DNA from 2 places in the Rhodopseudomonas sp. BAL398 genome. Region 1 is predicted to be linked to the other one. Evidence: riboswitches for the same ligand, from Rfam matches in the RefSeq annotation. Region 1 holds a riboswitch; the other holds the start of a gene.
What was found. Region 1 has a riboswitch for S-adenosylmethionine ahead of RBJ75_RS18245 (O-succinylhomoserine sulfhydrylase). Riboswitches for the same ligand answer to the same signal wherever they lie in the genome.

Region 1 (4,391 bases):
TGGAAAGATGAGCCACGTCGTCCCCGAGATCGATTCCGATACGCGGCTGCGCGAGGCCGTGCGGCGGCTGGCGACTTTCGCGCCGGTCGAACGGATCATCCTGTTCGGCAGCCGGGCGCGTGGCGACCATTCCGAGGATAGCGATTTCGACCTTTGCGTCATCCTGAACGACGACATCGCGGCCGGAATGTTCACGCCGATCTCGCTGTGGCGCGAGGTCTCAGATCTGGGGATACCGATTCAGATCGCGCCGCTTCGCAGCAGCGCCTTCGAAACGGCGCGACATGACCCCACCAGCTTGAGCCATGATATCGACCGCGACGGACGGGTGATCTACCAGAAAGTCGAGCCAGCGTTGTCGCCATGAGTTCGAGCGATCCGACCACCTGGCTCGATCTTGCGACCAGCGATGCCGTGGCCGCGCGGCGGTTGCTCCTTCCGCCCGCATCGCTTCCGCAAGCCGCATATCTCGCGCAGCAAGCGGCCGAGAAGGCCATCAAGGCGCGGCTGGTCGATCTTCGGATCTCCCACCCGCGTCAGGGCGGGCGCGGCCATGACCTCGTGGCACTTGCGGATCTCGTGCCTAACGCGGATCCACTCAAGGCAAGGTATGCGGCGATATCGGCAATCACGCCCTGGGCAACCGCGTTTCGCTATCCGTCCGACGATCCTGCGACGCAAGCTCGCGTCACGGTTCAGGAAATTGAAGAACGCCTCACGCAGATTGAAGAGACGATTCGGTATCTGCAGACGGCATTGCGGGATCGAGCCCGACCGGCATAGATCGCCTACGCCCTAAAATGCTTGCTCAGCTTCAGGCCCTGGGCCTGGTAGTTCGAGCCGATCTTCTGGCCGTACATCGCGTTGGGGCGCGACAGCATTTTTTCGTAGATCAGGCGGCCGACGATCTGGCCGTGTTCGAGGATGAACGGCACTTCGCGCGAGCGCACTTCCAGCACCGCCCGGGAGCCGAGCCCGCCGGCGCCCTCATAGCCGAAGCCGGGATCGAAGAAGCCGGCATAATGCACGCGGAATTCGCCGACCAAAGGATCGAACGGCACCATCTCGGCGGCGTAGTCCGGCGGCACCTGGACGGCTTCTTTCGAGGCCAGGATGTAGAACTCGCCGGGGTCGAGGATCAGCGTGCCGTCGGGCCGGGCCGCGATCGGCTCCCAGAATTCGCCGACCGCGTAGCCGCCACGGCGGTCGATATCGACCACGCCGGTATGGCGCTTGGCGCGATAGCCGACGAAGCCGTCGGAATTCTCGCCCGACAGGTCGACGCTGAGCGCGACACCGCCATTGAGATCAGCGTCATCGGCATCGACCAGGCGCTCCAGATCATGCAGCGCATCGAGTTCGTCGGCATCGAGGATGGCGTCGCCGGTGCGAAACCGCACCTGCGACAGCCGCGAGCCCTCGCGCAGCAGCACCGGGAAGGTCTTCGGGCTGATCTCGGCATAGAGCGGGCCGTGATAGCCGGCGCCGATCATATCGAACCGCCGCGTGCCGTCGGCAATGACCCGCGTGAACACGTCGAGCCGGCCGGTCGAACTTTTCGGATTGGCGGCAGCGACGATCGATTGCGGCAGCGCCAGGCTTTCCAGCAGCGGCACGATGTAGACGCAATTGGTCTCCAGCACCGCGCCGTCGGACAGGTCGATCTCGTGCAGCTTCAATTCGTCGATGCGTTCGGCGACGGTCGAATGCGGGCCGGGCAGGAAACTGGCGCGGACCCGATAGGCGATGCTGCCGAGCCGCAGGTCGAGGCTGGCGGGCTGGATCTGGCTTTCGACGAAGGGATATTCCGGCAGGATCAGGCCGGCATCGGCCATCGCCGCGATCATGCGGTCGGGCAGGATCCCATTGGCATTGGGTGGCAAGGTAAACGGCAAGGCAATGGTCCTTCGGATGGCTGCCATGCCATCCAGACGGCTTAAAACAGCAACTCCGATCGGTTATCCGATGACCGGCTTGACGGAAAGGGTGCTGCGGATTATGAGCAGGACTTATCCCGTGGTGATTTGAGCCGGCCGGCTTGCAGCCACGTTAAATAAGTCGCTAAACAGGCCGGGGACAGTGTGCTCCCGGCCTGTGGAATTTTTCCAGGCCGGTTTTTTGTGGCCATCGCCAGGATGGTCACGAGGAGAACGCATGTCCACGATCAAGGCTCCATCGACCACGAATTATCGCCGCGAAACCCGGCTGGTGCACGCCGGAACGCTGCGCTCGCAATATGGCGAGACCTCCGACGCCATCTTCCTGACCCAGGGCTTCGTCTATGCCTCGGCCGAAGAATGCGAGGCGCGTTTCACCGGCGACGATCCCGGCTTCCAATATTCCCGCTTCTCCAATCCCACCGTGTCGGCGTTCGAACAGCGGATGGTGGAATTCGAAGGCGCCGAGGCGGCGCGCTCCACCGCCACCGGCATGGCCGCGGTCACCGCCGCAATGCTGGCGCCGTTGCGCGCCGGCGACCACGTCGTGGCGTCGAAGGCGATGTTCGGCTCGTGCCGCTACGTCGTCGAGGATCTGCTGCCGCGCTACGGCATCGAATCGACGCTGGTCGACGGGCTCGACCTCGACCAGTGGCAGAAGGCGATGCGGCCCAACACCAAGACCTGTTTCCTGGAAAGCCCGACCAATCCGACGCTCGACGTGCTCGATATTTCGGCGATCGCCGAGATCGCCCATGCGGGCGGCGCGCGGCTGGTGGTCGACAATGTGTTCGCGACCCCGGTGTGGCAGAGCCCGCTCGAACTTGGCGCCGACGTGGTGGTGTATTCGGCCACCAAGCACATCGACGGCCAGGGCCGCTGCCTCGGCGGCGTGATCCTGTCGAGCCAGACCTTCATCGACGAGCACATCCAGACCTTCCTGCGCCAGACCGGCCCGTCGCTGTCGCCGTTCAACGCCTGGATCTTGCTGAAGGGGCTGGAGACGCTGGCGATCCGGGTGCGGCAGCAGACCGACGCCGCGGCCAAGATCGCCGACGCGCTGGCGGGGCATCCCAAGATTCCGCGGCTGATCTATCCCGGCCGCGACGATCATCCGCAGGCCGCCACGGTGAAGAAGCAGATGCATGGCGGCTCGACGCTGGTCGGCTTCGAGGTCGCGGGCGACAAGGCCGGCGCGTTCCGCTTTCTCAATGCGCTCAAGCTGATCAAGATCAGCAACAATCTCGGCGACGCCCGCAGCCTGGTGACCCATCCGGCCACCACCACGCATCAGCGGCTGAAACCCGAAATCCGCGCCGAGCTCGGCATCAGCGACGGTTTCATCCGGTTCTCGGCCGGGCTGGAACATGCGGACGATCTGATCGAGGATCTGCACGCCGCGCTGGCGCAGGCGTAGCTGCTCAAGAAGCGCCGGAAGGGGCCGGGCATCGCCCGGCCCGCTGGTCACGCATGCTGATCGCCGCGCGTATCAATTCAGCCGCGTGAAATCGGCGCCTCTCATGCGGGTTGCGATAGATTTGATGCCGGCGCCGGTGGATAGTTCGATCTGTTCAAACAGGCAGGCAATCATCACCAGCAGCTTGCGGCGCTGCTGCTCGTCGGTGGTCTCGGCCAGGAGCCGCCGATAGATTTCCAGCTCGTCGAGAGCGATGGACTGATCCAACTTGGTTTCCAGTGACAGCAGATCGCATCCCGCCGGCCCGCTGCCGAGGACCAGCGGCAAGAATGAAAGCTAGGTCATTTCGACGGGAGCGTCGGTTCGATATCCGACACAAATTGCTGGATTTGAGCGTTTTCGAGCGAAGTGAGTAGCGCGCGAAGAAGACGCTCAGAACAAAAGCCGGAGCGGCGGTGCTGATCATCAGAACGCAAGGGCGCCCGGGAATGATCCACATCGGAACTGCCTCGTCCGTGACATTACTGACGTGCGTCAGGCGAAAGGCGGCGGCAAAGTCCGGTCACAGCGGTCGGTAGGCCATCACGCCGGACGGCCCGCGGATCCCAAGCTTGATCTGCCCGACCGAGCGGATGATATCGTCGCCCAGCAATTGCGCGAAGCAAGCATAGCCCCAGTCGTTCATGTGCAGCCCGTCCGCGATCACGAAATTCTCGAACGGCAGCGCCTGCTGCTCGTGCCATTCGCGCATCACCTCGAAGCGCGGGAACACGCCGACGCGGCGCAATTCGGCGAGCTTGCCGAGCAGCCGCACGGTCTTGCCGGCAGTCTCGCCGCGCTCATTGACCCGCGGCGCATATTGCGGATCGACCAGCACCAGATCGGAGCCGGCCGCCTGAATGATGGCGATGCCGTCCTCGACCACCTTGGCGGTCGCCGCCGGATCGAGATTGCGCAGAATCGCATTGGTGCCGACCTGCCAGATCACAAGGTCGGGCTTGGCGTCGAGCACCGACGATTTCAACCGCTTCATCATC
Region 2 (4,391 bases), 560 kb from region 1:
CCGTCAGAATGAAGTACTAACCATCGCAACTTTGAACTTTTTACTGAGTGGAGCCCAACCGACCGCCGCGTCATCGGCAGCAAAACTCCCTCCCCCGCTTGTGGGGGGAGGGCTGGGGTGGGGGAAAGCGGCGGGTCCGAGCGTTCTGAGAAACACTGAGGGGCGCTCGGCCCTCAGGGCGCGATCCCCTGGCCGGCCGCAGGCTTCTTCTCACCGCGGCTCAGCAGGAACACGCCCTGCTCGCCGAACATGTTCCAGAACCACCACGGCGCGATCAGCCGCAATGGCTTGCCGTAGCGATCCAGCGCCACCGCGCGTTCCATCTTGACGTCGATCTGGTCGCACAGCAGCACGAAATCCTTGATGGTGCAGAAGTGAATGTTCGGGGTGTCGTACCACGACGCCGGCAGGTTTTCGGTCAGCGGCATCTGGCCCTTGATCAGCAATTGCAGCCGCATATTGATGTAGCCGAAATTCGGAAACGACACGATGGCGCGGCGGCCGATCCGCAGCAGATTTTCCAGCACCGCGCGCGGCTGCCGGGTCGCCTGCAAGGTCTGCGACAGGATCACATAGTCGAAGGAATCGTCCGGGTAGTTGACCAGATCGGTGTCGGCGTCGCCCTGCACCACCGCGAGGCCCTTGGCGACGCAGCGGTTGACGCCTTCGCGCGACAATTCGATGCCGCGGCCATCGATGCCGCGGCTTTCCAGCAGCTGCAACAGATCGCCCTCGCCGCAGCCGACATCGAGCACCTTGGAGCCGGGCGCGACCATGTCGGCGACCAGCACATGGTCGCCACGATGGCCTTTCGGTGCAGGCGCCGGCACGATGCCGGGCAGCGTCTCCTGTTCGGCCATCTCAATCGCCTTTCGCGGCGAGGCCATGCGCGGTGGCGGCCGATTCCAGGAAGGCGCGGGCGATGTCGATGAATTCCGGGACGTCGAGCAGGAAGGCGTCGTGGCCGCGGTCGGTCTCGATCTCGGCGAACGACACCCGCGCGCCGCCGGCATTCAGCGCATGCACCACGGCGCGGGATTCCGAGGTCGGAAACAGCCAGTCCGAGGTGAACGACACTACGCAGAACCGCGTCGTGGTGCCGCGAAACGCCTCCGCCAGCACGCCATCATGGTCGGCTGCGACATCGAAATAGTCCATCGCCCGGGTCAGATAGAGATAGGAGTTGGCGTCGAAGCGCTCGACGAAGGACGAGCCCTGGTGACGCAGATAGCTTTCGACCTGGAAATCGGCGTCGAAGGAGAATGTCGGCAGCTCGCGGTCCTGCATCCGGCGACCGAATTTGCGATGCAGAGCCGCGTCCGACAGATAGGTGATATGCGCGGCCATCCGCGCCACGCCGAGGCCGCGATGCGGATAGCTGCCTTCGGCGAAATAGCGGCCGTGGCGCCACTCCGGATCGGCCATCACGGCCTGACGGCCGAGTTCGTGGAACGCGATGTTCTGCGCCGAATGCCGCGTGCTGCAGGCGATCGGCAGCGCCGAAAACACCCGCTTGGGATAGGCCACGGTCCATTGCAGCGTCTGCATCCCGCCCATCGAGCCGCCGACCACGCAGAACAGCGTCTCGATTCCGAGCCGGTCGATCAGCATCGCCTGGGCGCGGACCATGTCGGGGATGGTGATGACCGGGAAATCCAGCCCCCAGGGCTGGCCGGTGGCGGGATTGGTGGAGGCCGGGCCGGTGGAGCCCATGCAGCTGCCGATCACATTGGAGCAGATCACGAAATAGCGGCTGGTATCGATCGGCTTGCCGGGGCCGACCAGGGTCAGCCAGCCGCCGGGCTTGCCGGTCAACGGATGCGCATTGAAAATATGCTGGTCCATGGTCAGCGCATGGCAGACCAGAATGGCGTTGGAGCGATCGGCGTTGAGTTCGCCATAGGTCTGATAGGCGATCTGGAACGGCGCCAGATCGACGCCGCAATCCAGCGCCAACGGCTGGTCCGCGCCGAAATGGGCGACCAGCGAGGTCGGATGATCGGCCTCGTGCAGGCGCTCCTCACTGGCCACGATGGGGGGCTTCGCCGACTGGATATTCATCATCTTGCTACTGGCCTCATGCGGAGGTCACTCAGTTTGCGCATGACCTGATCCGAAACCGGGATCCCGGGATCATGCGCGAGATCGACACCGATTCAGGCCATAAAAAACCCGGCCTGAACATCGTTCGGCCGGGATCAGAACTGTCCCCGGCCTGTTTAGCGAGTTGTTTAACGTGGCTGCAAGCCGGCCGGCTCAAATGACCACGGAAGAGCCAAGAACCTAATACTCGGCCTGCGGCCCGTCAAGACGACCGCCCGCACCCCTGCAATCCAGTCATTCCGGGGCGCGAGAGCGAAGCTCGCGCGAACTCGGAATCTCGCGGCTGGGGCCATGCCTGGAGCGAGATTCCGGGTTCGCTCGGCTGCGGCCTCGCGCCCCGGAATGACCACGCTTTGGCATTGCCCGCGCCATCAGGCGACGAAAGTCGTAACGTTTGCTTTGCATTTGCCCGGTGGCTTACCTAATCAAGGCACGCGGTTAACCATTCGCGACCGCCACCTCGCTTTCTGACGGATTGCCCCATGTCCCAACCGCCCTCGCCCCCGTCCTTGGGGGAACTTCGCCGTGAGATCGACGCCATCGACGAGCAGGTCCACCATCTGCTGATGCAGCGCGGCGACATCATCGACCGGCTGATTTCGGTGAAGCAGACCCAGGAGGTCGGCTCCGCGTTCCGCCCGGCGCGCGAGGCCGACATGATGCGCCGGCTGGCGCAGCGCCATCGCGGCATCCTGCCGCTCGACACCGTGGAGAGCATCTGGCGGGTCATCATCGCGACCTTCACCTATGTGCAGGCGCCATTCTCGGTCCATGCCGACCAATCGCTCGGCGAATCCGCGATGCGGGATTCGGCGCGATTCCATTTCGGCTTCACCGTGCCCTATGTGGCGCATTTCAGCGCCGCCGCCGCGGTCGAGGCGGTGGCGCGCTCCAAGGGCGATCTGGCGCTGGTGTCGGCGACATCGAGCAATAATCCGTGGTGGATCGCGCTGGAAACCGCCGGCGCGCCGAAAATCATCGCCCGGCTGCCCTTCATCGAGCGCGCCGACCATCCGGCCGCGCTGCCGGTATTCGTGGTGTCGCGGGTCGCCGACAGCGCGATGGTCACCGAGGTCGAAATGTGGAGCATCCGGGTGTCGGGCTGGAACGCCGATATCGCCCGCGCGGTGTCGCCGCTGGCCGAGCTTGTCGCGGTGCCCGATACCGCCTTCGACGGCGCGGCGCTGCTGGTCTCGATTTCTGACCCCAGCACCCTTGATGGCATCAAGGCAGCCCTGATCGCAGCGGGTGCCTCGGTGCGATCATCGGCCCTCGTCGGCAGCCACGCGAAGCGCTATACGGTGCCCCCGGGCGGCACGCCACGCGCGTAACAGCCGCCGGTTGATCTGGAGTTGACGATGTCCCGCCCCGTGCCGAATCCCGGCATTCTCGATATTGCGCCCTACACCCCCGGCAAAAGCCCGGTGCCGGAAGCCGGCCGCAAAATGTTCAAGCTGTCCGCCAACGAGACCCCGTTCGGGCCGTCGCCGAAGGCGATTGCGGCCTACAAGGCCGCAGCCGACCATCTCGAGGATTATCCGGAAGGCACCTCGAAGGTGCTGCGCGAGGCGATCGGCAAATCCTACGGCCTCGATCCGGACCGCATCATCTGCGGCGCCGGCTCCGACGAGATCCTCAATCTTCTGGCGCACACTTATCTCGGCCCCGGCGACGAGGCGATCGCCACCACTTACGGCTTTCTGGTCTACCCAATCGCCACGATGGCGAATGGCGCCAAGCTCGTCGTCGCCGACGAGACCAACCTCACCGCCGACGTCGACGCCATCCTCGCCAAGGTGAGCGCGAAGACCAAGCTGGTGTGGCTCGCCAACCCGAACAATCCGACCGGCACCTATATCCCGTTCGACGAGGTGCGGCGGCTGCGCGCCGGCCTGCCCGGCGACGTCGTGCTGGTGCTGGACGGCGCCTATGCCGACTACGTCTCGAAGAACGACTACGAAATCGGCATCGAATTGGTCGCGACCACCGACAACACCGTGCTGACCCACACCTTCTCCAAGATCCACGGCCTTGCCGCCTTGCGGGTGGGCTGGATGTTCGGCCCGGCCGCCATCGTCGACGCGGTGAACCGGATCCGCGGACCGTTCAACGTCTCGGTCCCGGCGCAGCTTGCCGCGGTCGCGGCGATCGAAGACACCGCGCATCAGCAGATGTCGCGCACCCACACCGAGAAGTGGCGCAACGTGCTGACCGACGAAATCCGCAAGCTTGGCCTCACGGTGACGCCGAGCGTCTGCAATTTCGTGCTGATGCATTTTCCGACCACG

Region 2: it holds a riboswitch for S-adenosylmethionine, as region 1 does, so the genes downstream of both, RBJ75_RS15710 (homoserine O-acetyltransferase MetX) here and RBJ75_RS18245 (O-succinylhomoserine sulfhydrylase) in region 1, are expected to answer to the same signal.

Annotation. Positions count from the first base shown of each region.
Region 1 covers NZ_CP133111.1:3,871,692-3,876,082, forward strand. Annotated here, with positions in the region: gene RBJ75_RS18230 (nucleotidyltransferase family protein) at 8-367, shown strand; gene RBJ75_RS18235 (HEPN domain-containing protein) at 364-783, shown strand; gene RBJ75_RS18240 (2'-deoxycytidine 5'-triphosphate deaminase) at 789-1,895, opposite strand; SAM riboswitch at 2,007-2,086, shown strand; gene RBJ75_RS18245 (O-succinylhomoserine sulfhydrylase) at 2,155-3,354, shown strand; gene RBJ75_RS18250 (hypothetical protein) at 3,427-3,681, opposite strand; gene RBJ75_RS18255 (SGNH/GDSL hydrolase family protein) at 3,917-4,391, opposite strand, start outside.
Region 2 covers NZ_CP133111.1:3,316,229-3,320,619, forward strand. Annotated here, with positions in the region: gene metW (methionine biosynthesis protein MetW) at 174-860, opposite strand; gene RBJ75_RS15710 (homoserine O-acetyltransferase MetX) at 862-2,064, opposite strand; SAM riboswitch at 2,199-2,278, opposite strand; gene RBJ75_RS15715 (chorismate mutase) at 2,586-3,434, shown strand; gene hisC (histidinol-phosphate transaminase) at 3,462-4,391, shown strand, end outside.